Luteolibacter yonseiensis: one gene and its partner. Each later gene encodes a partner of the first gene's protein in a complex. Links are inferred from orthologs where the notes say so. Each region holds a gene or a part of one and is shown in the gene's direction. Other genes may lie near its edges. The genes, in order: mnmE and mnmG.

What was found.
Region 2: the proteins of mnmE (region 1) and mnmG are in contact, whole or in part, in a solved structure (PDB 9HIP), measured with the Escherichia coli proteins. The link is inferred for Luteolibacter yonseiensis from one-to-one orthologs.

What each region holds. Positions count from the first base shown.
Region 1 is NZ_JAENIK010000011.1:956,900-960,170, reverse strand. What follows is about bases 118-3,066. They hold mnmE (tRNA uridine-5-carboxymethylaminomethyl(34) synthesis GTPase MnmE), read left to right. Parts: upstream 118-887; coding sequence 888-2,246; downstream 2,247-3,066. Other genes in these bases: JIN84_RS13810 (ATP-dependent DNA ligase), read left to right, coding at 2,361-3,066; hisC (histidinol-phosphate transaminase), read left to right, coding at 118-790. In the rest of the region: more of hisC, read left to right, coding at 1-117; more of JIN84_RS13810, read left to right, coding at 3,067-3,271. UniProt on the Escherichia coli protein: Exhibits a very high intrinsic GTPase hydrolysis rate. Involved in the addition of a carboxymethylaminomethyl (cmnm) group at the wobble position (U34) of certain tRNAs, forming tRNA-cmnm(5)s(2)U34.
Region 2 is NZ_JAENIK010000004.1:705,491-708,700, forward strand. What follows is about bases 314-3,201. They hold mnmG (tRNA uridine-5-carboxymethylaminomethyl(34) synthesis enzyme MnmG), read left to right. Parts: upstream 314-764; coding sequence 765-2,639; downstream 2,640-3,201. Other genes in these bases: JIN84_RS04560 (DUF6580 family putative transport protein), read right to left, coding at 314-548; JIN84_RS04570 (DUF885 family protein), read left to right, coding at 2,692-3,201. In the rest of the region: more of JIN84_RS04560, read right to left, coding at 1-313; more of JIN84_RS04570, read left to right, coding at 3,202-3,210. UniProt on the Escherichia coli protein: NAD-binding protein involved in the addition of a carboxymethylaminomethyl (cmnm) group at the wobble position (U34) of certain tRNAs, forming tRNA-cmnm(5)s(2)U34.

The sequences.
Region 1 (3,271 bases):
CACCTTCCTGAACCGCGACGCGGAGCTCATCGCCGCGAAACACGCCTTCGTCGTTTACAAGCTGATGGCCACGCTCTTCGGCGCGAAATATGTGGAGGTCGAGGATCCGGGATTCCTCCACGATCTCGACGCCATGGCGGATGCGATCAACGAGAACACACGCCTCGTTTTCATCGCGAATCCGAACAACCCGACAGGCACCATGGTGGACCAGGCCGCCATCGACCGCTTCATGGCACGCGTGCCGGAACATGTGATCGTCGTCTTCGACGAGGCGTATTACGAATTCCCGGACAATCCGCCGGACACGCTGAAGTATGTCCGCGAGGGCAGGAACGTCTGCGTGCTCCGCACCTTTTCCAAGATCCACGGTCTCGCGGCACTGCGCGTCGGCTACGGTCTGGCTTCGAAAAATGTCGCGACGCTTCTGCAGAAGGCCCGCCAACCTTTCAATGTGAACAGCATCGCCCAGGCAGGGGCTCTCGCAGCCTTGGCTGATGCGGAGCACATCGCGAAGACCCGCGCGGTGAACTCCGCCGGGATGGCCTTTTATGAAAAGGAACTCGCCGCGCGTGGCTTGGAATTCGTCCCCAGCCATGCGAACTTCCTGCTTGTCAAAACCGGCGAAGGCGATCGCGTCTTCCGTGACATGCTCAAGCAGGGCGTCATCGTCCGCGCCATGAGCAGCTACAAGCTCCCGGACTGGGTGCGCATCTCCATCGGGACCGAAGAGCAGAACAAGCGCTGCCTCGAGGTCCTGGATTCGGTGCTCGCCGCAGCGGCGGTTTGAGACGCCACCGATCTTCCGAAACCGGCATCCGCTGGGATTCCCCGGCCTTGATGGCTGGGAGACACGTATCGTAAAAACGAAGAAGCAACTTCCACGGATGCACGCCATTTCGGATCCTTCCCGCACCACCATCGTGGCCATCGCCACGCCTGTAGGCGTCGGCGCGGTCTCGCTTGTGAGAATTTCCGGTCCCCGCGCGCTGCAGGTCGCCGATCTCGCCACCGCCGGCAAGGCATCCACCTCCGTGCCGCGAGCCGCACGCTACTGCCACATCCGGGATGAAAACGGGGAGATCCTCGATGACGGGCTTCTCACCGTGTTCCGCGGTCCCAACAGCTACACCGGTGAAGACAGTGTCGAATTCACCGGCCACGGCGGCATGTTGGTCACGCGGGAAGTGCTGTCCCGCTTCCTCGCCTGTGGGGCCACCGCCGCAGGTCCGGGCGAATTCACCCAGCGGGCGTTCCTGAATGGAAAACTCGACCTCACGCAAGCCGAGGGCGTCATGGATCTCATTTCCGCACAGACACGGCTCTCCCTGCGTGCGGCGCGCAGCCAGCTTGAAGGCACGCTCGGACGCCGCACCACCGAGGCCCGGGACATGCTCCTGGAAACCCTCGCCCATCTGGAAGCGTGGATCGATTTCCCGGAGGAGGACATCGATCCCCAGACCGGCGTGCTGCTGCGTGGCCGCGTCGGCTCGGTCCTCGCGGTCGTGGATTCCCTGCTCTCCACCGCCGACCAGGGCCGTGTGTTGCGCGAGGGTGTCCGCACCGTGATCTTCGGCGAGCCGAACGTCGGAAAATCCAGCCTGCTGAACCGCCTGCTCGGATTCGAGCGGGCCATCGTCAGCGACATCGCCGGAACCACCCGCGACACCATCGAGGAAATCATCAACCTCCATGGCATCCCCCTGCGGCTGGTCGACACCGCCGGAATGCGCGAGTCGGACGACCGCATCGAGGCGGAAGGAATCCAACGGACGGTGAGGCAGATCGAAGCCGCGGATCTTCTTCTGGAAATCGCGGATGCCAGCGGCCCCCGCCCCGCTGACGCGGCATCGCCCGCAACCTCGGCCAAGCACATTCTCGTCCTCAACAAAACCGATCTCGGGGAACATCCGTCGTGGGCGGAGGTTTCCGCCGTGCGGATCTCCTGCGACAAGGGCGATGGCTTCGAACAACTCTCCCAAGCCATCAGCGACACGCTTCATTTCAGCGAGGCCGACTGGGGAGAGCACGCCGTCGCCATCAACGCCCGGCATCAGGCCAGCCTGCAAATGGCCCGGACCTCCCTGCTCGCGGCCCTGGCTCTCCTGGAGGATTTGTCGGGGGATCAGGAACTCGCCGCCATCGACCTGCGAGAGGCACTGGACGCCCTTGGAGAAATCCCGGGCAAGGTCGACACGGAAGACCTGCTTGGCGTTATTTTCAGCAGTTTCTGCATCGGTAAATAAACGCGGGGTGATACCCTGAGTTCTTCCATTTCCCGTGTATCCGGACCGCGCCTCCGGCAGTTTCTCCACTTTCCCTTGGCCATCAGCCCGCACTAGGTCTAGGCTTTCCGCACATTGATCGAAGTCAGATTCAAACGTGGATTATATCTACCCGAGCTCGACCTGTGGCTGGACCCATGGGATGCGAAGCCACGGGCGTTCGTCTCCCACGCCCACGCGGATCACTTCGCACGGCATGAATCCGCGCTCTGCTCGGAAGTCACCGCGGCGCTGGTTCACAAACGTTTTCATCTGGCGGAAAGCAGGATCGAAGCCGTGTCCTTCCATGTGCCTGTGGTGCGTGACGGGTTCCGCCTCCGGCTCCTTCCCGCAGGCCACATTTCCGGCTCGGCGATGCTCCACATCACCCGCATCAAGGACAACGCGAGCCTGCTCTACACCGGAGATTTCAAGACCCGTCGCGGCAGGACGGCGGAGTCGGTCAACTTCCTCAATGCCGACACCCTCATTCTGGAGACCACCTTTGGTCTGCCGAATTACGAATTTCCCGGCAGCATGGAGATCGAGGCCGGCATCCTGCGCTTCGTCCATGACGCCTTTGCCGATGGCGAGACACCCGTCCTCTTCGGCTATGCGCTGGGGAAAGCCCAGGAAGCCCTGGCCCTTCTCACCGAACACGGCATCCCGGCCCTGCTTCATCCGACGGTCGCCGCCATGACCAGGGCCTGCCGCGAGGTGGGCGTGGAAACGCTGCCCGAACCTGTGGAATTCGACGGTCACGCGCCACCGGGCCATGTCGTCATCGCACCGCCCAGCACCATCCGCTCGAAACTTCTCCGCGGATTGAAATCCAAACGCACCGCCATGCTCACCGGTTGGGCGATGCAAAAAGGCGCGAAATTCCGCTATTCGGTGGATGAAATCTTCCCTCTTTCCGATCATGCGGATCACACCGGACTTCTGGAATGCATCCAGCGCGTCCGCCCGAAGCGGATCCTGACCGTCCACGGCTTCGCCCGGGAATT
Region 2 (3,210 bases), on another replicon or contig:
GGTTGGGCGGCGGCAACCTTTGGTTTGGGCAGGCGGAGCTGGGCTCCGATGAAGATGGCGGTGAAGAGGACGTTCGCCGCCGCGAAATTACGGAGGAAGACCCAGGAAGGAATCGTGGAACCGGTGGGTCCGGTCCAGAGCGACTGCCAGAGACCCGTGAGGGATTTTTCATACATGGGATCACCGATCCAGGCGGCACCGTTGGTGATGAGGTGGAAGATGACGGCGGATGCAAGAGACCCCGCAAGAAGCTTTGGGAAACTCTGACCTGACAGTGCCTTACCCATGAAAAATACAGCAACGTATGCCAGGAGCGTGGTGGCGAAAATGGGGAGATCGGTAACGGGCCCTTTGGCGAAGAAGTAGGTCACGGCCCAAATGCCGAAGGGAATGGCGAAACCACGCCACCCGGATGCCAGCATGGCACCACAAAAAAACAATGCCGCCAACGGCTGGAAATTAGGCTGGGATTCAGGAAGCGCGCTTCCCAATAACCGGAATGCGATGAGCAGTCCGACGATCAGACCGAGTGGCAGGTAGCGTTGCATGACCCGCAGAGAATTGTGGATTTTTACGGACACGGCTAGACCAAAATCCCGGGTCACAAAAGGTTTTTTCATGTCTGACATTCTGATTTTTCAAGAGGCTGGAGCAGAGACTCGGTGGGAGGAAGTAGCAATGATCAATGTTCCACGTGGAACATTCGATGATTTTTTCGGGGCTTGAGTGTGGCGACCCCGGCGTTACCTTGTGGGTCTCCAAAGATGTTTCGATTCCCCAAGTGCTACGATGTGATTGTGATTGGTGCCGGTCATGCTGGTGTGGAAGCCGCAATGGCGGCCGCACGCATGGGTGCGGAGGTGGCCGTGCTCACCCAGAACCTCGACACAATCGGCCAGATGTCGTGCAACCCGGCCATCGGTGGTCTTGCCAAAGGCCATATGGTCCGTGAAATCGATGCTTTGGGAGGTGTGATGGGATTGAATACGGACGCCACGGGGATTCAATGGCGCATGCTTAACGCCTCGAAGGGTCCGTCCGTGCGTGCCCCACGCGCGCAGTGCGATAAGAAGGCATACCAGTTTCGCATGAAACGCGAACTCGAGGCCATGCCCGGAGTCGAAATCCACCAGGGAAACGTGGCTGAACTTCTGGTGCAGGACGACCACATCACGGGAGTTGTTACTTCACTGGGGATGGAGATTTCCGGGAAGTCCGTGATTCTCAGCGCCGGGACTTTCATGGGAGGCCTCATGCATGTCGGTCTCCGTAACGAGAAGGGAGGACGGATGGGGGATGCTACCTCTCACGTGTCCGAATCGCTTAAACGGCTGGGTTTCGAAGTGGAACGCTTTAAAACCGGAACGCCCTGCCGCTTGAATGCCCGATCCATTGATTTTTCCAAATGTGAGCGCCAGGATGGTGACACCCCCGTTCCTAGGTTCAGTTTCATGGCAGACACGCTTCAAAAGGGCGAAAATGACCTGTTCACTCTCAATCCTTGGGGGGATCCAATGTTCCACGTGGAACAAATGCCGTGCTGGATCACTTACACCAACCCCCGCACCCATGAGATCATCGCGGGAAATCTTCACCAGTCGCCCATGTATTGTGGGGTGATTGAGGGAGTGGGGCCACGGTATTGTCCCTCCATTGAAGACAAGGTGGTGCGGTTCGCGGAAAAAGAACGTCATCAGGTTTTCCTTGAGCCTGAAGGACGTCATACCCTCGAATACTACGTCAATGGCGTATCAACTTCTCTGCCTTACGAGGTGCAGCTCGATTTTCTGCGATCTATCGTGGGGCTGGAAAAGTGTGAGATCCTCCGCCCTGGCTATGCGGTTGAGTATGATTATTGTCCACCCACCCAGCTCCGCCATACACTGGAGACGAAAAAGATCGAGGGTCTTTACTTTGCCGGCCAGATCAACGGAACCTCCGGCTACGAAGAAGCGGCCGGGCAGGGGCTTATCGCAGGAACAAACGCGGCGCTTAAAGCCCTTGGAAAACCGGAGTTTGTCCTAGGCCGCGACGAGGCCTACCTCGGCGTGATGGTGGACGACCTGGTCACGCGAGGCTGCACCGAACCCTATCGCATGTTCACCAGCCGGGCAGAATACCGCCTGCTCCTGCGCCAGGACAATGCGGATCTCCGGCTCACTCCGAAAGCTACAGAAATAGGCCTCACCAGCGGTGAACGTGTCCGGCGGGTGGAGGAAAAACGGGTTGGTCTGGAAAGGGCGGATTCTTATGTCCGCCAGGTAGTGCACGAAGGGGTGAAACTGGATCAATGGTTGCGGCGAAGTGAGAATGAGTGGCACACGCTCCCTGAAAACCTGCTTTCAGAGTTCCACGTGGAACTTTGGCCGCTCATTGAGACGAATTTCAAATATGAAGGTCATCTCGTCCGCCAGCAGGCTCAGATCGATCGCATGACTCGGCAGGAAAGCAGGCGCATCCCTGCGACGCTGGATTACACGACCATCCATGGCTTGAAAAAAGAGGCGCAGATTCGATTCAGTGAGATCCTCCCGGCGACCTTGGGTCAGGCGGGCCGCATCCCGGGCATCACTCCGGCGGATCTGGCAATTCTGGTGATATGGTTGGAAAAACTCGAAAGAGAACCTGCCGTCCGGTAAGGCTCCGCTGTTTTGCCTCGCTCTTGAAAACGTAGGCTGGAAACTTTACCCCATGCGCCTGATCCTCATCTTCAGCCTGCTTCTCACCATAGTTTCCAATGCCGTAGGTTTGGATCAGATAATCGGTGAATTTGAGATGGATAGCCGTGATGTGGCCATCTCTCCTGCCGTCTCCTGGAGCGCCGCCCGGTTGGAACGCGAGGATCGCTTCCTGAACGATTGGGAGAAGCACTTGGAATCCATCGACTATGAACCACTGGATAATGTGGCCCGGATCGACTGGCATCTTCTTCGCAATCTCCTCCGGGAGCGCCGGAATGACCTATTCCTCCAACGCTCGCAACTCCAGGAGATCCATCCGCTGCTTGCTTTCAGCGAACCTTTACTGGAACTGGCCCGCGGCCTCGGCGATCGCCAGCTTGCCGATTCCGCAGAATCAGCCTCCGCACTGACCCAAGCTTCCGTTGGTTTGAAGGAACTGCGCAAACAGCTTGATGCCGGTCGTGCGAAGGATGCGCCCGCCGATTCGCTCCGGCCCACCCCCGGCTTGGCCCTGCGCGCGGTGGCCGCC